Regions from separate parts of the Microbacterium sp. MMO-56 genome, predicted to be linked through region 2. Evidence: predicted binding sites of a transcription regulator. Region 2 holds the regulator's gene; the other holds the start of a gene.
What was found. The regulator HspR, encoded in region 2, represses chaperone genes until heat shock. The targets are predictions, from matches to a motif close to AAGTTGAGTCNNNNNGACTCAACTT.

Region 1 (9,715 bases), on a different contig from region 2:
GCGACCTCGCGGTAGCTCGACACGGCATAGCCGCCGTCGTTCTCGGCGCCGTGGTCGCCGGGGCTCGCGAACAGCGGCATCAGGTGGAGGTAGGTGAGGCCCAGGTCGCGGAAGTACGGGATCTGGTCGCGGATGCCGGCGAGGTTCCCCGCGAAGCGGTCGACGTAGCAGACGCCGCCGAGCATCCGCTCGGACTGGAACCACTCCGGATCGGCCTCGCGGAGCGCGTCCCGCGCCTTGAGCTCGAGCGGGCGCGCGTTCCACGCCGACGACGCCTCGGCGACCGCGCGGGACAGCTGCTCCTGCCCGTCGGCGCGCTCGCCGTACAGGCGGGAGAAGAGTCCGTGCAGGCGGGGGAACTGCGCGTCGAAGCGCCGGTGGAAGGCGTCGTCGACCCGCCCCGCCGCTTCCGCGGCGGCCAGGGCCGCCGTCCGGTCCGTCTCCAGGGAGGTCAGCGCGGTCATCGGGGCTCCTTCCGCCTGGAGACAGCCTAGGGGCGGGCCCCGCGACGGGTGCGGTGCGCACTCCGGACATCGGACGTAGGCTCGCAGAATGGGTGCCTACGTCTCGGCGTTCGAGCTGTTCTCGATCGGTGTCGGACCGTCGAGCTCGCATACCGTGGGGCCGCTGCGCGCCGCGCGCGACTTCGCCGAGCGGGTGGCCCCGCAGGGCGGGATCACCCGCGTGACGTGCGAGCTGTACGGGTCGCTCGGGGCGACCGGAATCGGCCACGGCACGCCCGACGCGGTGGTGGCCGGCCTGCAGGGCCACCAGCCGGAGACGGTGGACCCCGCCCTCGTGCGCGGCGCCTGGACGACGTGGCCGGACGGCGCGGAGCTCCTGCTCGCGGGCCGCGTCCCGGTCCCGTTCGAGCGCGCGGACATCGCCTTCCTGCCGCGCACCCGCCTCCCCGGTCACCCGAACGCGATGACGCTGCGGGCGTGGGATGCGTCCGGTGCGGAGCGGGCCGCGGAGACCTACTACTCGATCGGCGGCGGCTTCATCCGGCGGGAGGGCGAGGGGCCGGCGGTCGAGGCGACCGCGTTCCCGCTCGCCTTCGGGAGCGCGGCCGAGCTCCTCGGGATCTGCGACGAGCAGGGGCTGACGATCGCCGAGGCGGCGCGGCGCAACGAGGAGGCGCTGCGCGGTGAGAGCGAGGTCGCGGCGGGACTCGACGCGATCTGGGACGCGATGTCGTCGTGCGTCGACGCGGGCCTCGGCGCAGAGGGCGTGCTGCCCGGCGCGCTCCACGTCACGCGTCGCGCGGGGCGCATCCGCGCCCAGCTCGAGGAGGCGGAGGCGAGCGGCGGCCGCGAGCTGCCCGGAGAGTGGCTCGGCGCCTTCGCGCTCGCCGTCAACGAGGAGAACGCCGCGGGTGGCCGCGTCGTCACCGCGCCCACGAACGGGGCGGCCGGCATCGTCCCCGCCGTCGCGATGTACTGGTGGCGCTTCCTTGCCGACTCCGGCCTCGGGTCGGCGACCGCGGTCACCCCCTACGGCGAGCTCGTCGGGTCGGCGCTGCTGGGTCTCCACGCGCCGGCGACCGCGACCGCGGCGTCGACGGCGGGGGCCGACGCGGCGGTGCTCGCGGAGGCGAACCGCCGCCGTGGCATCCGGCGATTCCTCCTCACCGCCGCCGCCCTCGGATCCCTCTTCAAGGCGAACGCGTCGATCTCCGGCGCCGAGGGCGGGTGCCAGGCGGAGGTCGGATCCGCGTGCGCGATGGCGGCCGGGGGGCTCACCGCCGTCATGGGCGGGACGAACCGGCAGATCGAGAACGCGGCGGAGATCGCGATGGAGCATCACCTGGGGCTCACGTGCGATCCCGTGGGCGGTCTCGTGCAGATCCCGTGCATCGAGCGCAATGCCATCGCCGCCTCGACCGCCGTGACGGCGGCACGCCTCGCGCTGCGCGGCGACGGCGAGCACTTCGTGTCGCTCGACGCCGTCGTCGAGACGATGCGCCAGACCGGCATCGACATGTCCCACAAGTACAAGGAGACGAGTGAGGGCGGCCTCGCGGTCAACGTCATCGAGTGCTGACGCGCGACTTCTCCCCGCCGCAGGCGCGGAGTCGGCGAGGTGATGTTCGCCGTCCGAGAACCGTTGGCACTCTCCATGCCCGAGTGCTAATCTGAGCTTAGTTGAGTCCATGTGACTCAAGTTTCAGATCCGAGAGACAAGGAGAGAACGATGGCCACATACGATCCGTTCCGTGACCTCGACCGCCTCGCGTCGAGTCTCCTCGACACGCGTCGCGGCCCGCGCCGGATGCCGATGGACCTCTACCGCGACGGCGACCACTACGTGCTCAGTGCCGACCTGCCGGGGATCGACCCGGGGTCGGTCGACATCGACGTGGACGGCCAGCTGCTGACGATCCGCGCCGAGCGCACGCTCCCCGAGGGTGACGGAGTGAAGTGGATCACCCGCGAACGCGAGGCCGCGAGCTTCCTGCGCCAGTTGAACCTCGGCCAGGGGATCGACACCGAGGGGATCGCCGCGACCTACAGCAACGGTGTGCTGACGGTCACGATCCCGGTGAGCGAGAAGGCCAAGCCCCGCAAGGTGCAGGTCGTCTCCGACGCGGGAGCCCCGACCATCCGCGCTCACGAGAGCTCGCAGGAGCCGCAGCCCGTCGAGCAGTGACACGCGCGCGACAGCCCCGATCCGCATCGGATCGGGGCTGTCGCGCGTCCGGCTCAGCCGTTCCGGCGGAGCTTCGCGGTGAGCGCCTGGAGCTGGCCGAGCTCGTCCTCGTCGAGGGCCGACATCCGATCCGCGATGGATCGGCCGTGCGTGGTCGCGACGCGGCGGAAGGCGGCGGCGCCGGCATCGGTGGCGCGCACGATCGCGCCACGCCCGTCCTGCGGGTCGGGGCACTTGGTGAGAAGGCCCCGGGCGACCATCCGATCGACGAGGCGCGACACGCTCGGCTGGCTGATGAGCATGTTCGCCGTCACGTCGCGCAACCGGGCGCTGCGGGCATCGCCGCGGGTCACCGTCAGCAGCACGTCGTACTCGGCCTGGGACAGGTCGTCGTCGTGGAAGTCGCCGCTGATATCGCGGAGCACCTCGTGCTGCGCGCGGAAGAGGCTCTCCCACGCGGCGATGGCGAGGCGGCGGTCGGTCATGGCGTCCACTGTAGTAGCGCCGAGCCCGGCGGGGCGCCCGCACGGAGGCCCCGGCGCCACAGCCTAGGGTGGGGGCATGAGCCGGATGCGTGGCCCCCTGACCGCCCTGGCCGCCGTCGTCGGAGGCCTCCTCGTGACGCTGGTGCTGACGGGGGCGGCGGCGACGCCGGCGCTCGTGGGAGCGCGTGAGGGTGCGGGGTCGGCTCCGTCGGCCGTGTCGGTGCTGAGCGTGCGCCCGGCGGATGTCGACGACTTCCGCTTCGACTCCTTCGACGCCGACTACACGCTCTCCCGCGCCGACGACGGCTCGAGCCTGCTGCGGGTGGTCGAGACGATCGTCGCGGACTTCCCGCAGACGGATCAGAACCGCGGCATCCGGCGCGCGATCCCGGCGACGTACAACGACCAGCCCCTGCACGCGCGGCTCGTGTCGGTCACCGATGAGAACGGCGCGCCGCGGGCATCCGAGGTCGAGGACGTCGACGACGAGTTCTCCGTCGTCTCGCGCGCGGACGGGTACGTGCACGGCAGTCAGACGTACGTGATCACGTACACGCTCGAGAACGTGACGTGGGACTTCCCCGACACTGGGCTGGAGTTCTATTGGGATGTCAACGGCGTGGACTGGGCGCAGCCGTTCGGCTCGGTCACCGCCCGCCTGCACGTGCCGGCGGAGCTGGCCGGCGCGCTGACCGGGCGGGAGTCCTGCTACCAGGGTGCGCAGGGGGCGACGGCGGAGTGCGCCTCGATCACGTCGTCGGACGAGGACGGCGGCGGCGTGGTCATCACGGCGCAGTCCGGTGCGCTGGCCCCCTACGAGACGCTGACGATGGCGGTCGGGTTCGCCCCCGGCGCGTTCACGGTGTTCGACTCGACCTACCTCGCCACCCCGTTCGGATGGCTGCAGGCGATTGCCGGACTCGGCGTCGTCGGTGCGGGCGTGCTGGCGATCCGCGCCCGGCGGCGCGGCCTCGCGGACGAGCCCGGGCGGCCGACGATCATCGCGGAGTACGACCCGCCGAGAGGTCTGGATGCCCTGCAGAGCGCGGTGCTGCTGCAGCAGCGGTCGAAGGCGATCCCCGCCGAAGTGCTGGAGCAGGCCGTTGCGGGCTCGATCCGCATCGTCGAGGGCGAGCGGAGATGGAACGGCAAGACGAAGCTGGCCGCCGAGCTCATCGATCCGACGCGCGCGGACGGCGACGGGCGGATGCTGCTCGACGGCCTGTTCCCCGGCGGTGCGCCCGGCGACAGGTACGAGTTCGGCTCGCAGGACACGCGCTTCTCCTCGGCCGCGCAGAAGATCCTCACCGCGGCGGACAAGGACCTCACGGCCCGGGGCATGCGGCGCACCGTCCGCGCCGGTGCGCGCGCACTGCCGATCGGGGTCGCGCTGCTCTCGCTGGCGCTCGTCTTCGTGCTGGGCATGCTCGCGATCGGTCGCGGTACGCGCGAGGTCGTGCCGGTGCTGGTGATCATCGGGTCCGGGCTCGTGCTCTTTCTGGTCATCGCGCTCGTCGTCCGTCGCCCGCTGAGCGCGGCGGGGGCCGAGGCTCGCGACCATCTGCGGGGCCTCGAGGAGTTCATCCAGTGGGCGGAGGCGGATCGCATCCGCATGCTGCAATCGCCGCGCGGAGCCGAGCGCGCCCCGGTCGACGTCACCGACCCCCGCCAGAAGCTCGAGCTGTACGAGAAGCTGCTGCCGTACGCCGTCGTCTTCGGGCAGGAGAAGGAGTGGTCGCGCGAGCTCGCCGTGCTGTACACCGCGGTGGGTGCCGCGGGCCCCTACTGGTACTACGGCACAGGAGCGTTCGACGCGTCGGCGTTCTCGGCGGGGATCGGGTCGCTCTCCGCAGCCGCGTCCTCGTCGTCGTCGACCTCGGGCGGTTCGGGCGGCGGCGGCTCCGCGGGCGGCGGTGGCGGCGGAGGAGGCGGCGGCGGGGTGTGACGCCCTTCCTGGGGTGATGTCCGCGGGGTGATGCCGGCGGGGTGGTCCGGCGGGTCGATCCCGGCGGTGGATCCCGCTGGTCGATCCCGTGGGTCAGGCGAACTCGCCGGCGGTCCCCTCGAGGATGTCCCGCATCGTGTCGGCGGAGATCTCGTCGCTCACGCCGTCGACCCACTCGACGATCCGGAAGGGAGCGCCGAGGTCGGTGAGGTAGGCGATCGTCTTCTCGAGTCTCGGCACCACGTCGATGTGGTCGGTGCCGAACAGGGGCGCGGTGTAGACGGCCTCGCCTGCGAGGATGTCGCGCCGGAGCTCGACCGTCGATCGTCCGGTGATGCGATAGAGCGCCTGCAGGATGGCGCTCGGCAGGTCGGGAGTGCCGTCCAGGACGATCGAGAGCGCGTTGTCGTGCATGCTGACATTCCATCACGACGAGCGATGGCCGGGCGATGGCCGGGCGACGGCCCTGATCAGAAGGGCGGCGGTTCGAACGTGAGGGTGCGCGCCGGGCGGTCGTCGTAGACCCGGCCGGTGGGACTCGTCCACTCCAGGACCCCGCCGGGTCGCTGGCGCACCCGCCAGGCGGAGTGGTGTTTGAGGATGTGATGCCGTCGGCACAGGTGCGCGAGGTTGGCGATCTCGGTGGGACCGTCGTGGGCGCGTGCCACCGTATGGTCGATGTCGCACCGTGGGGTGGGCTGCCGGCATCCGGGGAACCTGCAGTGCTCGTCGCGGGCGCGCAGCATCCGGCGCTGCTCGCTCGTGGGGCGGTAGCGGTCCACCGCGAGGACGGCGCCGCTCGTCGGGTGGACGAACAGTCGATCCCAGCCGCGGGCCGTGGCGGCGATTCCGCGGGCGGTGCGTGCGTCGATCGCTCCGTGGCCGGTGAGTTCACCCGCCTCGTCGGCGAGACCCGTCAGGGTGGCCACGGGGATCGTGACCTGGATGCGCGCGTGCACGGCCTCGTCGACCGGCGGGGAGGCGGCGCTGTCGGCCGCATCGCCGTGCCCGGTCAGCAGGAGATCGAGTGCCACGTCGGCGCGCACCTCGTCGATGCACCGTCGATCCGGCTCCACGGGAGTCTCCGTCACCGGCCCGATCCCGTCGAGTCGATGTGTCTCCTCGGGGTCCGCGGTCGGTGTCGCGTGCCGGCGGGCGTCGATCACCGCGGAGGCGAGCTGGGTGAGACGGTCGTGGGCCCCGCGGACGAGGTGCGCCGGACCCCGGAGGCCGAGCTCGGCCAGGCCGTCGTCCAGATCGGTCACCCAGACCCGACGTGTGCGTGCGGCGGCGCGGTGGCGTTCGTCGATCGGGATCGGGTGGGTGCGCTGTGCGCACCGGCGGGCGAGGGGGCGCAGTCGCCCGGCCGTCTCCCGCTCCGCGATGGGGAGGACAGCGTCCTCGTACCGGGCCCGGGCATCGGCCTCGGGGAGGGCGGCGCCGGCATCCGCGATCACTCCCGCGTGCGCCCGGCTCACTCGCCCCGCCCGGAGTGCGCGCCAGGTCGAGGGGAAGTCCTCGATGAGGGTGGCGGCGTCCTCCATCCGCGTCTGGACCGTCCGGTCCGACTGGACGGTCGCGGTGCCGATCTCCGCCGCGACCGACCGCAGCGGCACGTCCCGCGGCTGCTCCGGGTCGATCGTCGGAGTCGCCATCCGTGCGATCGCATACTCGCGGGCGGCGTGGAGAAGACGCACCTCTTCAGCCTGGAGTTCGGCGATACGACGCCGCGTGTCCACGAGGCCAGCGACGATGGCGTCGAGACCCGGCGGGTCTTCGCTCGGCGCTGCATCGGTGGCTTTCATACCCTCCATCATGCTCGGGGGGTCCGACATCGCCACCGAAGAATCCCCGGTCAGCGCCGAGATGTGGACAAGTCCCGATAGCGCGAGCCTGTGGAGGAATTGACGGCGCAGCCGCCGCCGACGGGGGACAGAGTAAGGGCCGGTCGGAGAGGCTTCCGACCGGCCCTTGTCCCTTGCACCAAGAGTGTCCTGCAATCACATGCCGGTAGCTGCCACAGCAAAACAACTACCGTGCGAGCACTCTATAACGGCCAGGTAACGGTCCACAAGGGGATTCCGTTACCTTTCTGTGACTTCATACTTTCGTCGATCCGCGTGTGTCGGATGTGTCGTGTATCACTCCAGTTGACCGATGTTCGGCGCGCCGCGTAGGAATGCTTCACGGCGGGAGGAGCTCGCGGGCAAGCAGAGCGAGCAGATCGACGCCGCCCCTTGTCGATTGCGACCGTTGTCGATCTGGAGGTCGGGTCATGAGCGTTCTACGGTGGGTGATACCTCCCTGAGGAACAATCCGACCGCCGATCTCATCTCTACTTCGGTGGCGGCGGTCCCCGATGATCCCCGCATCCAGTCGGCGATCGTGGGGTGCATCCCGGCCGCGGGCGCGCAGGAGGGAATCGTCTACATCGTCGAGGGGACGACGGAGGGCGTCGCGGTGCGCGCCGAGGTCGCAGCGCAGACAGCCGACGCGTCCTGCGCCGTGCTGCCGGACGGCGGGGGGTAGGGGGCTCCGGGTCAAGGGTGACATCAGTGCACGATCTGAACCGAGTGCTCGTCGGATTCCGAGTCGCAGGCGGTGATGCGCCACTCGGGCTCGCCGCCTTCCATCGTGCGGGCTATCTCGAGCTCGGTCACTTCTCGCCTGGACGCTGAGCGGCCGGCTCCTGTGTGCCCAGGGTGGTCAGACATGTCCGGGACGGGCCCGAGCCGACTCGGAGCCAAGATGTCGCCGCGCAGATGGCCGCCCTACTCGATGTGGAGGACGCGGGACCTCCACCACTTGCCGGCCTCGCGAGCGGCTCGGTCCATGGGGGTGCCGAGCGGATTGTCGGAGACCATGTAGGTCCACGTCGCCGACGGGCGCCGCAGGCCGAGCGCACCGATGTCCTGGTTGAGCTGGTCGGTCGTCACGGTCTGGATGATGTCGGCGGCGCGGGTGTTGACCTCAGCGAAGAACCCGTGGAACTCGCGAAGAGCGATGCGGTGGAACTCGTCTCGGGGATTGACGCCGGCGAGGGCCTGCAGGTGTATGCCGTCACGGATCTCGCTCAACCGTGCGAGATGGGTGCACCACTGTTCGTCCACACACCAGAGAGCGACCGATCGAACCAGCTGCGCGACGACCTGTTCGGACGATGCCGCGGTGAGCGCCGTGATCTTCTCGGGGATCCGGTCGACGATATCGGTGAGGACGGTGACGCCGTCGGCGATGTCGGCGCGATCTGCGAGCACGGTCGCGCGCTGTCGCGCGATCGCGCGGGTGAAGTCCCAGGTGTCGCGGTGCCGGTCGCGGCGGATGCCTTCGGCGATGCGCTGCGCCTTGTCCACGATTCGCCCTCGAGCGCGCTGGTCGAGGTTCTTCCCGTAGCGGCGGATCTTCTCGAGCAGGTAGTCCGGTGCGTTCGCCTGCACGAGCTCATCCTGCATACCGACGAGCGTCCTGGTCGTGCCGGGATCTCCCTGTCTGCCGGAGCGGCCGCGCAGCTGCGCATCGAGACGACTCGACGGGTATCGGCCGACCTGTACGACAGCGAGCCCTCCGAGATCGGCGACGTGGTCGTGGTCGTGCTCGTCAGATCCCCCGAGCCGGATGTCAGTGCCACGGCCCGAGATCTGCGTCGAGATCGTGACCGCGCCGACTTCGCCTGCGCCCGCGATCACAGATGCCTCGTGCCGGTCGTTGCGGGCATTGAGTAGTCGCGCCTCGATGCCGTGCTCGGCCAGGCACGCCGCCACCCACTCGGACTGGGCGACGCTCTGGGTCCCGACGAGAATCGGCTGACCCGACTGATGACAGCCGCGGACGGCGGCGATGACCGCGTCAGTTCTGGCGCGGTCATCGAGGAACACCTCTTGCGGGTGGTCGATTCGCAGGTTCGGCAGCCTCCGGTCGATGCGGCCGACCCGAAGCGAGTAGAACTCCGCGAGCTCGTCGGCAACGGCGCCGACGGTACCGCTCATGCCTACGAGCACCGCGTACTCGCGCAACAGATCCTGGACGGTCAGCGTGTCCAGGATGACGCCCGGCGACGAGATCGGGAGATGCTCTTTCGCCTCGATCGCGGCGTGGAGCCCATCCGGCCATCGTTGCTGGTGCGCGAGCCGTCCGCGGGCTGTATTGATGAGCGTGATCTCGTCATCGATCACCAGGTAATCGACGTCGCGTTGCACCAGGACGTGCGCATGCAGCGCGAGGTTGATCCGAGTCAGGGTGTCCGTGTGGGGCATGTCGTAGAGGTTCACCCCGCCGAGCCTCTGTTCGAGCACCTCGATCCCCGCGTCGGTGAGAGAGACCGTCGCGCGGTCGGCGTCCATGGAGAAGTGAACACCGTCATCCAGCGCGGCGACGAGGCGATCGGCCAGGGCGAAGTCCTCGAGCTCGTCCTCTGAGGATCCCGCGAGTACCAACGGCGACATGGCCTCGTCGATCATGACCGCATCGGCTTCATCCACGATGGCGACATCGTGCACGGGGCCGACCCGCTCCGACTCCGCCGTTGCGAAGCGATCTCGCAGCACGTCGTAGCCGACTTCGCTCACCGGCGCGTAGACGACATCACGAAGGTAGGCCTCCCGCCGCGATGCGTGCGGCGTGTGCTGGCCCACCCAGC
Region 2 (9,715 bases):
TCCCGTCGAACGCGGGACGGGCGGATGCCCTCCTCGCGCTCGTGGATCGCGCGATCGCGGACGGCGTCGACGTGACCCTCGACACCTATCCGTACCGGTCCGGGGCGACGACCCTCGCGGCGCTCCTCCCGAGCTGGGCCGCCGAGGGCGGCATCGAGGCGACCCTCGCGCGGCTGGAGGACCCCGGCGAGGCCGAGCGGATCCGCGTCGCGGTCGAAGAGACGGGGTCGGACGGCGCGCACGGCGAGCCCATCGACTGGGAGACGATCCAGATCTCCGGGGTGACCGATCCGGCACTGTCCGTCGCGGTCGGACGCACCGTCGCCGAGCTCGGGCGGTCGCGCCCGGTCGAGCTCGGGTCGCCGCCCTCGGCGTTCGATGCGGCCCTCGCGCTGCTCCGGCGTGACCGGCTGCGCACGGGCATCCTGATGCACGTCGGCCATGAGGGGAACGTGCGCCGGATCATGGCGCACCCCCGCCACATGGGCGGGAGCGACGGCATCCTCGTGGGCGACCGGCCGCACCCGCGGGGATGGGGCACGTTCGCGCGCTACCTGCGCCGATACAGCCGCGAGCTGGGCATCCTCGGGCTGGAGGAGGTCGTCCGGCACCTCTCGGGTGCGCCCGCGCGCCGCCTCGGGCTGGCCGACCGCGGGGAGGTGCGCGTCGGCGCAGTGGCCGACCTCGCCCTGTTCGACCCCGCTCGGGTGCGCGACGAGGCGACGTACGACGACCCGCGCCGGCCGGCGACCGGGATGGACCTCGTCCTCGTCGGCGGCCGCGTGGCCGTCGAGGACGGTCGGATCTCGGGCATCCGCGCCGGGAGGTCGCTGCGTCGCGCCGCGGCGCGGTGAGAGGTGATCGACTCGCACCCACACCTCCCTCAAAGTTGAGCCAATCCATATCAAGTTCACTTGACACCGAGATCGCGGCTCGGTAACGTGGCATGCATCAGAAGTTGAGCCCCTATGACTCAACTCCCCAGCTTTCCCAACAGCCACGAACAAGGAGAAACACACATGGCACGTGCAGTGGGTATCGACCTCGGGACGACGAACTCCGTCGTCTCCGTCCTCGAGGGCGGCGAGCCGAAGGTCATCGCCAACGCCGAAGGATTCCGCACGACCCCGTCGGTCGTCGCGTTCACGAAGGACGGCGAGGTGCTCGTCGGCGAGACCGCCAAGCGCCAGGCCGTCACGAACGTCGACCGCACCCTGTCGTCGGTCAAGCGCCACATGGGCACCGACTGGAAGACGCAGTCGATCGACGGCAAGCAGTACACGCCGCAGGAGATCTCGGCGCGCATCCTGCAGAAGCTCAAGCGCGACGCCGAGACGTACCTCGGCGACTCGGTGACCGACGCCGTCATCACCGTCCCCGCGTACTTCAACGACGCCGAGCGGCAGGCGACGAAGGATGCCGGTGAGATCGCCGGCCTCAACGTCCTGCGCATCATCAACGAGCCCACGGCCGCCGCGCTCGCGTACGGCCTGGACAAGGGCAAGGAGGACGAGCTCATCCTCGTCTTCGACCTCGGTGGCGGAACGTTCGACGTGTCCCTCCTCGAAGTGGGCAAGGACGACGACTTCTCCACGATCCAGGTCCGCGCGACCGCCGGCGACAACCGCCTCGGTGGCGACGATTGGGACCAGCGCGTCGTCGACTACCTGATCAAGCAGTTCAAGGACACGACCGGCGTCGACGTCTCGGGCGACAAGATCGCGCTGCAGCGCCTCAAGGAGGCCGCGGAGCAGGCGAAGAAGGAGCTGTCGTCCTCGACGAGCACCTCCATCAACCTGCCCTACCTCTCGCTCACCGACTCGGGCCCCGTCTCGCTCTCCGAGACGCTGACGCGCGCCAAGTTCGAGGACCTCACGAAGGACCTGCTCGACCGCACCAAGAAGCCGTTCAACGACGTGATCGCCGAGGCCGGCATCAAGGTCGGCGACATCGACCACGTCGTGCTCGTCGGCGGGTCGACCCGCATGCCGCAGGTCACCGAGCTCGTCAAGCAGCTCACCGGCGGTCAGGAGCCCAACAAGGGCGTGAACCCGGACGAGGTCGTCGCCGTCGGCGCCGCCCTGCAGGCCGGTGTCCTCAAGGGTGAGCGCAAGGACGTCCTCCTCATCGATGTGACCCCCCTGAGCCTCGGCATCGAGACCAAGGGCGGCATCATGACGAAGCTCATCGAGCGCAACACCGCCATCCCGACCAAGCGCAGCGAGACCTTCACGACCGCCGACGACAACCAGCCGTCGGTCGCGATCCAGGTCTTCCAGGGCGAGCGCGAGTTCACCCGCGACAACAAGCCGCTGGGCACCTTCGAGCTGACCGGCATCGCGCCGGCCCCCCGCGGCATCCCGCAGGTCGAGGTCACCTTCGACATCGACGCGAACGGCATCGTGCACGTGTCCGCGAAGGACAAGGGCACCGGCAAGGAGCAGTCGATGACCATCACGGGCGGCTCGTCGCTGCCCAAGGAGGACATCGACCGGATGGTGCGCGAGGCCGAGGAGCACGCCGCCGAGGACAAGAAGCGTCGCGAGTCGGCCGAGGTGCGCAATCAGGCCGAGACGCTCTCGTACTCCATCGAGAAGCTGATCAAGGACAACGAGGACAAGCTCCCCGCCGAGGTCAAGGACTCCGTGCAGGCCGACGTGGACGCCCTGAAGGCCGCGCTCGCGGGCGAGGACGAGGACGCGGTGAAGAACGCGTTCGACAAGCTCAACGCGTCGCAGTCTCAGCTCGGCGAGGCGATCTACGCCTCGCAGCAGGCGGCCGGCGAGCCCGCCGACCCGACGGTCGCCGACCCGGGCAACGGCTCCGTGCCGAACCCCGAGGAGGACGTGATCGACGCCGAGGTCGTCGACGACGAGGACGAGAAGAAGTAAGAATCGGAACATGAGCGACAAGGACTTCGACAACAACGAAGTCCCCGGTGACGAGGGGTCGGAGGCTCACGCCTCCGGCCCCGACTCGCAGGGGGACATCCCCACGGGCGACGACGGGCTGACCGTCGAGGACATCCTCGACGCACCGCAGACCGACGAGGCCGCCGTGGCCGAGGCCGCGCCCGAAGACCGGGACCTGCTGCTCGACCTGAAGCGGCTGCAGGCGGAGTACGCCAACTACCGCCGCCGCACCGAGGAGCAGCGCGAGATCGAGATCTCGCGAGCTCAGGGGACGGTGGCCAAGAACCTGCTTCCGGTGCTGGACGACCTCGACCGCGCCGACAAGCACGGCGATCTCGTCGAGGGATCGGCGCTCGCCGCGATCGCGGAGAAGCTCCGGGGCATCGTCTCCCGTCTGGGCGTCGAGACCTACGGCGTCGCCGGTGAGGTCTTCGATCCGCAGCAGCACGAGGCGATCTTCTACGCGCCCAACCCGGGCGGTGTCGAGGACGGCACCATTCTGGACGTCGTCGAGGTGGGCTACCGCCTCGGGACGATCGAGCTGCGTCCGGCCAAGGTCGTCGTCGCCGGTTCGGCCGAGTAACGGGAGGGGGTGTTCATGGCCAGTCAGGACTGGTTCGACAAGGACTTCTACAAGGTCCTGGGTGTGTCGAAGGACATCTCCGCCGCGGACCTGAAGAAGACGTACCGCAAGCTCGCGCGCACCTACCACCCGGACTCCACTCAGGGAGACCCGGCCAAGGAGGCGAAGTTCAAGGAGATCAGCGAGGCCTACTCGGTGCTCTCCGATAAGGACCAGCGCGAGGAGTACGACCAGATCCGTGCGATGGGGGCGGGCGGCGCCCGCTTCCAGGCGCCGGGTGCGGGATCCTCCGGCGGGTTCGAGGACGTCTTCAGCCGCTTCGGGCAGTCGCGCGGCGGCTCGTATCAGGCGGCTGACTTCGACGACCTGTTCTCGATGTTCGGGCAGCAGAGCGGCGGATTCGGCTCCGGACGCTTCGGACAGTCGACGGGCGGCTTCCGCGGGTACGGAGGTCCGCAGCGCGGCGCCGACGTGACGGCGCGCTCGACGCTCGACTTCCAGACCGCGGTGCGGGGGGAGACCATCACCCTCGCCGGTGAGGACGGCAAGCCGTTCAAGGTGAAGATCCCCGCGGGGGTCGCGGACGGGCAGAAGATCCGCCTCCGCGGGCGCGGGCGGCCCTCCCCGGACGGCGGCGAGTCGGGCGACATCGTGGTTCAGGTGACGGTCCGACCGCACCCGGTCTTCACCCGGGACGGACTGAACCTCCGTGTCACCGTGCCGGTGACCTTCACGGAGGCGGCGCTCGGGGCGACGATCGAGGTGCCCACGCTCGGCGGCGACCCCGTCAAGCTCCGCGTGGCGCCGGGGACCCCGTCCGGCCGCGTGCTGCGCGTCAAGGGGCGCGGTGTCGAGACGAGCAAGGGCACGGGCGATCTGCTCGCCGAGGTCCAGGTCGCCGTTCCCGCGCACCTGGACGGCGAGGCGAAGGAGGCGCTCGAGCGCTTCCACGCGCTGGAGCCGAAGGAGAACCCGCGCGCCGACCTGATGGCGAAGGCGCGGGAGTGATCATGGCGCACGACGAGGACGCGGACGAGGAGACGCCGATCTTCGCGATCACGGTCGCCGCGCAGCTGGCGGGGATGCATCCCCAGACGCTCCGGCAATACGACCGCCTCGGCCTCGTCGTGCCCGCCCGTACCCAGGGCGGATCGCGCCGCTACGCGCTCCGCCACGTCAAGCAGCTGCGCGAGGTCGCCGCCATGTCGGCGGAGGGTATGAGCCTCCCGGCGATCTCGAGGCTCATCGAGCTCGAGAACGAGGCGCGGGCCCTCCGCCGCCGCGTCGCCGAGCTGGAGAGCCGGCTGCAGCAGGAGCGCGAGAGTCGCCCCGGAGCCCGCGTGTTCGCCGCGGCGCCGGGCGGGTCGGTCGTGACCCTCCGCCAGGGCACCCGGGTGCGCCGGGCGACGGACGTCGTCGTGTGGCGTCCGATCTCCGGCGACCGGGACTGACCCGGGCCGCGGCGGCGCGCGGTTCCGGGCGCCCCGAGGTCAGTCCGCGAGCGACGCCACGTACGCGTCGTAGTCCGCGCGCGACAGCTCCGCGTAGGCGTACGCCCACGCGACGATGGCGTCGGTGACCGCGGTGCGGTCGCCGATGTAGCCGACGATCCGGGCCGCGCCGGGCGTCTGGCCGTGCGCGCGTGCCAGGACAGCGGCGCACGCCTGCGCGTACAGGACGAAGGACGGGTCGTCGAGGGACTCCGGGTCGATGCCGCCCTTCATGTCGCGGAACTGGCGGACGTAGTAGTCGGCGACGTCGCCGCGGAAATGTCCGAGGAACGGATCCGACACTCCCTGCAGGATGCGCTGCATGGCGACGACCCGTGAGCCCTGTCCGTGCTCCGCGATGTAGGCGTCGACCTCGGGGGGCTGGGTGCATCCGCCGTACCGGGTGAGCACGCTCTCCCCCGCCTCCTTCGTCTGCAGCAGGAGCGCGTCCCCGTCCCCGTCGACGAGGAGGGTCACGTAGCAGCGGGTGCCGACGCTGCCCACGCCGACGGCCCGGCGGACGGTGTCGGCGATCGTGTAGTGCGTGAGGAGCATCCGGATGTCGGCGTTCGCGGTCTGCCGGTAGGCGCCGATCGCGCCGGCGACCCCCTGCTCCAGCTCGGCGTCGATGTGGGTCATCGCGGGCGGACGCTCGACGAAGCGCACCCTACCTTCGGGCGTGATCTCGGTGAGCTTCCGCGTCGCCTGGGCGCTCGTGCGGCGCTCGGCATCGGCGATGGCCTTGCGCAGCGTCTTCCGCGCCGACGCGGCCCCCGAGCGCAGACCGCCCTCGGCATCGAAGTGCTGGTAGAAGCGCCCGACGGGCGTCAGACTCAGGTTCTGGCGCAGCGCGATGGCGTACTGCGCGACCACGCGACGCGCCGCGTCCATGACCACCGCGTCGGCGCGACCGGTCGCCTGGCCGGCGATCACGACGGAGGCGACGAGCCGCTTGACGTCCCACTCCCACGGCGCCCACGCGGACTCGTCGAAGTCGTTGAGATCGAACACCAGGGTGCGCTGGGGCGACGCGTAGAAGCCGAAGTTCGCGATGTGGGCGTCGCCGCACGACGCCACGAGGATGCCGCTGCTCGGGCTCGCGGCGAGGTCTGCGGCCATGAGGGCGGCCGTGCCTCGGAAGAACGCGAACGGGCTCGCCGACATGCGCTCCGCACGCAGGGGGAGCAGGTCCGCCAGGCGGGTCGCGTTCTGGGCGCCCAGGATGCCCAGGGGGTCCCGATTCGCGGTGGTGAGCTCGGCGAGGCTCCGCCTCGGTGTCCGCGCGCGGAGGGCGCGGCCCGCCGCCCGGTCGTCTGCGGTCGTGGGCAGGGGTGCGGTCATCGCATCATCATGGCACCGCGGATGCCGGCCCGGCGATGCGCGGCGGCTCGCCGAGCCGGCGACGACGCGTGACGCCGGGGTGGCCGCCGTCCACCCTCCGATGTCGGACCCCCCGAGCACACTGGGGTCATGACGGAGTTCGCGGGGGTCACGAGCAGCGACGCAGACGTCGCCGCTCTCGCCGAGATCGTCTCGTCCGCCGAGAGCATCGAGGCCCAGCTGACCGCCGTCCAGGTCGCCCAGACGCGCCTGCTGGCGCGCGCGGGTCTGCTCGCCGAGAAGCAGGCGGCGGGTGCGCGGGCGGATGTCCGCGCGCACGACATGGCGCTGCGGTCGATCGCCGCCGAGCTGGGCGGGGTCGTCCGCGTGACCGACCGGACGATGCAGCAGCGCATCGACGAGGCGCGCGTCATCGTGGAGGAGTACCCGCACGCCCTCGTCGCGTGGGAAGAGGGGCGGATCACGCGAGGCCACGTGCGGGTGATCATCGATGCCGGTACGGTGGTCGCGCGGGAGCACCGTACCGACTTCGAGGAGCGGGCGATCGCGCTGTGCGAACGCGACACTCCGAACCGCGTTCGCCCGGCCGTCGAGATGCTCGCCGAGCGCTCGAGCGAGCGGTCGTTCACCGAGCGGCATCGCGATGCGGCGTCGCGGCGCGGAGTGCGCGTCGTGCCCCTGCGCGACGGTATGGCGCAGGTCGTCGCCGACGTGCCCACCGTCATCGCCGACGGGATCCTCGATCGGCTCACCCAGCAGGCGCGGACGATCGTCGACGCCCGCGAGGGTGCTGCGCCCCCGGCCGGTGCGAGCGACGCCGCCACCGGTGGCGACGGTGGCGAGCGCGACCGCCGGGCGCTCGGAGAGGTGCGCGCCGACGTGTTCGCCGACCTCCTGCTGGCGGGCGCGCCCTCGCTCGACCCCACGGTGCACCGCGACGGCGCCGGCTCCCTCGGCGCGATCCGAGCACAGGTACAGGTCATCGTCCCGGCACTGACGCTCCTCGGCGCCGACGAGGGCCCGGCCGACCTGGTCGGGCGCTCGCCCATCGACGCCGAGACCGCACGCTGCCTCGCCGCCGACGCGCCGACGTGGGCGCGGGTGCTGACGGAGCCGGTGGACGGGACGGTCCTCGCCGTCGACCGCTATCGCACACCCTGGCCGCAACGCCGCTATCTCCGCGCCCGCGACCAGCACTGCCGGTTCCCCGGGTGCCGGCGCGCCGCGATCCGCTGCGAGATCGACCACACCATAGACGCGGCGCTCGGAGGCCCCACCGCCCTGTGGAACCTCGCCCACCTCTGCCAGCGTCATCACAGCATGAAGCAGTTCACGGCCTGGCGGGTGCGGCAGCGATCCGGGGGCGTCCTCGAATGGACCTCACCGACCGGTCGCGTCTATCGCGAGGATGCTCCGGCGCCACCGGTGTCGTTCGTCCCGGGTGGTCCGGGTGCTCCGGGTGGTCGGCGTGTTCCGGGCGGTCCACCGGGTGTTCCCGTCCTCGCTCCCGCACACGCCGCGTCTGACGCGCCTTTCTAGCCCGCTGTCGGCGGCGGCATGTCATCGCCGGCGCGTATGGATAGCGTGGTCGTGTGGTTCGCGACTCGGTCACGGTGGAAGCCCGGATCAACGCGCCCATCGGGCTCGTTTGGCGGTTCCTGACGGCCGAGCGGGACGCCTGGTGGCCGGAGATGCGCTTCGAGGCCGCCGTCGGTTCGGCGCTTCTCGAAACGTGGATCGAGGAAGGTCGTCCGGCATCCGCGACGGGGACCATCACGCGATGCGACGAGCCGACCCTTCTCGGGTTCACCTGGACCGAACCGACGTGGGCGCAGCCGCTCGACGTCGTCATCCGTCTCGTGGCCGACGGGTCGTCGACCTCGGTCGCGCTCACCGAATCCGGGTTCTCACGCGCGCAGGCCCCGCCCTCGTTGGCGGCAGAGCACGAAGAGGGATGGCGATACCACCTGACCCGATGGGCGCGGGCGAGCGAGGGCGAGGCCGTCGGCCCGTCGTAGCCGGTCCGTGCCCCGGCGCCACCGCTGTCCCATCTAGGCCGGCGCCGCGTCGCTCCGCCCTCGCGCGTTCTGCAGGTTCGGGGTCGCATCTGGTCGTCATTCGAGCGTGGATGCGACCCCACGCGACCCCGAACTCGAAGGAGTGCGACCACGCGCGACCCCGAACTCGGAAGGGTGCCGCCACGGGCGACCTGCGCTAGCGTCGAGGGCGGCCGTGTCCCTCGCGAAAGGCTCCTCCGTGGATCCCGCCGTCGTGCTGCTCGGCACGCTCGCCCTGGTCGCGATGGGCCTCGTCGCGGTCGCGAGCGCTCTCGCCGCTCGGTTCTCGCTGACGGCGGCGGAGTGGGATGCGCAGCAGCAGGAGGTTCTGGTGGTGGTGTCGGTCGACCGCTGGCGGCGCATCATGGTCCGCACAGCCGGGGTCGTGGTCCTCGTCATCGGGGCGACGATCGTGTGGGGTGCGGCCACCACGCCTGACCCGCAGCCCGAGATGGGCATCGTGGGCACGGTCGCGGCCCTCATGGGTGCCTCGTTCCTCTGGCTGGCCCACGCGATGACGCGTATGCGCATCGAGATCACCCGGGAGGCGATCTGGGTGTCGCGCAGCGTGCGCGCGCCCCTGCGCACACGAGTGCAGGACATCACGCGGCTGCAGGTGCGTCCCTCGGGCCGCTACGGCGGGGTGGCGGCCAAGGCTGGGCGACGGACACTGTTCACCGCCTCCACGGCGATGCCGGGCTACCGCGACCTCATCTCCTGCTTCGAGGACAAGAGACCCGATCTGTTCCTCGCGGGTGGATTCCGCTGAGCGGTGCCGCTCCACGGCTGCCGACGGGCATCTCGGCTCGCCTCGAGGAGCGCCGCGGACCTCAGGCGGGATCGATGCGCAGCACGCTGCCCGACTCGCCGACGGCGACGTCGCCGGAGATCCGCAGCGAGCGGGAGAGGTCGTCCACGGCGCCGACCACGGTACCGAACCGCTCGCGGTCGCCGCCGACGGCCGTGACCGTCACGAGGTGCGTCCCCGTATCCCACGTGTACGTCGCGAACGGCGGAGGCACCGTGCCGCCGCGCGGCGGCGGAGTCGGCATCACGAGCTTCTCGCCGACCCCCAGATACGTGCCGCGGAAGCTCTCGGTGTCGTCGTACTCCATCGGCATCATCGCGCGCGCGGTGCGCAGGTGCGGCGTCAGCTCCTGCACCTGCGCCATGACGACCACCAGCTCCGGCTCCGCCCGCCAGACCCAGACGAGCACGCGCCCGTCGGCCGTGCGCATGAGGGCGGGCGCGGCCTGACTCATCGCCCACGCGGCGAATCGACCGCCGGGGCGCTCCGTCGCCCCCATCGCCGCATTGGCCTGCGCGAGCAGC

Region 1: the regulator HspR is predicted to act here: its motif matches at 2,142-2,166, upstream of WFI00_RS04590 (Hsp20/alpha crystallin family protein).

Annotation. Positions count from the first base shown of each region.
Region 1 covers NZ_JBBCVW010000003.1:274,705-284,419, forward strand. Annotated here, with positions in the region: gene WFI00_RS04580 (alpha-amylase family protein) at 1-464, opposite strand, end outside; gene WFI00_RS04585 (L-serine ammonia-lyase, iron-sulfur-dependent, subunit alpha) at 553-2,043, shown strand; gene WFI00_RS04590 (Hsp20/alpha crystallin family protein) at 2,194-2,649, shown strand; gene WFI00_RS04595 (MarR family winged helix-turn-helix transcriptional regulator) at 2,703-3,134, opposite strand; gene WFI00_RS04600 (DUF2207 domain-containing protein) at 3,211-5,079, shown strand; gene WFI00_RS04605 (hypothetical protein) at 5,173-5,493, opposite strand; gene WFI00_RS04610 (HNH endonuclease signature motif containing protein) at 5,550-6,884, opposite strand; gene WFI00_RS04615 (hypothetical protein) at 7,369-7,608, shown strand; gene secA2 (accessory Sec system translocase SecA2) at 7,851-9,715, opposite strand, start outside.
Region 2 covers NZ_JBBCVW010000004.1:161,813-171,527, forward strand. Annotated here, with positions in the region: gene WFI00_RS05435 (N-acyl-D-amino-acid deacylase family protein) at 1-854, shown strand, start outside; gene dnaK (molecular chaperone DnaK) at 1,020-2,891, shown strand; gene WFI00_RS05445 (nucleotide exchange factor GrpE) at 2,902-3,495, shown strand; gene WFI00_RS05450 (DnaJ C-terminal domain-containing protein) at 3,511-4,503, shown strand; gene WFI00_RS05455 (heat shock protein transcriptional repressor HspR) at 4,506-4,946, shown strand; gene WFI00_RS05460 (DUF2252 domain-containing protein) at 4,986-6,326, opposite strand; gene WFI00_RS05465 (HNH endonuclease signature motif containing protein) at 6,456-7,865, shown strand; gene WFI00_RS05470 (SRPBCC family protein) at 7,919-8,344, shown strand; gene WFI00_RS05475 (hypothetical protein) at 8,583-9,152, shown strand; gene WFI00_RS05480 (hypothetical protein) at 9,214-9,715, opposite strand, start outside.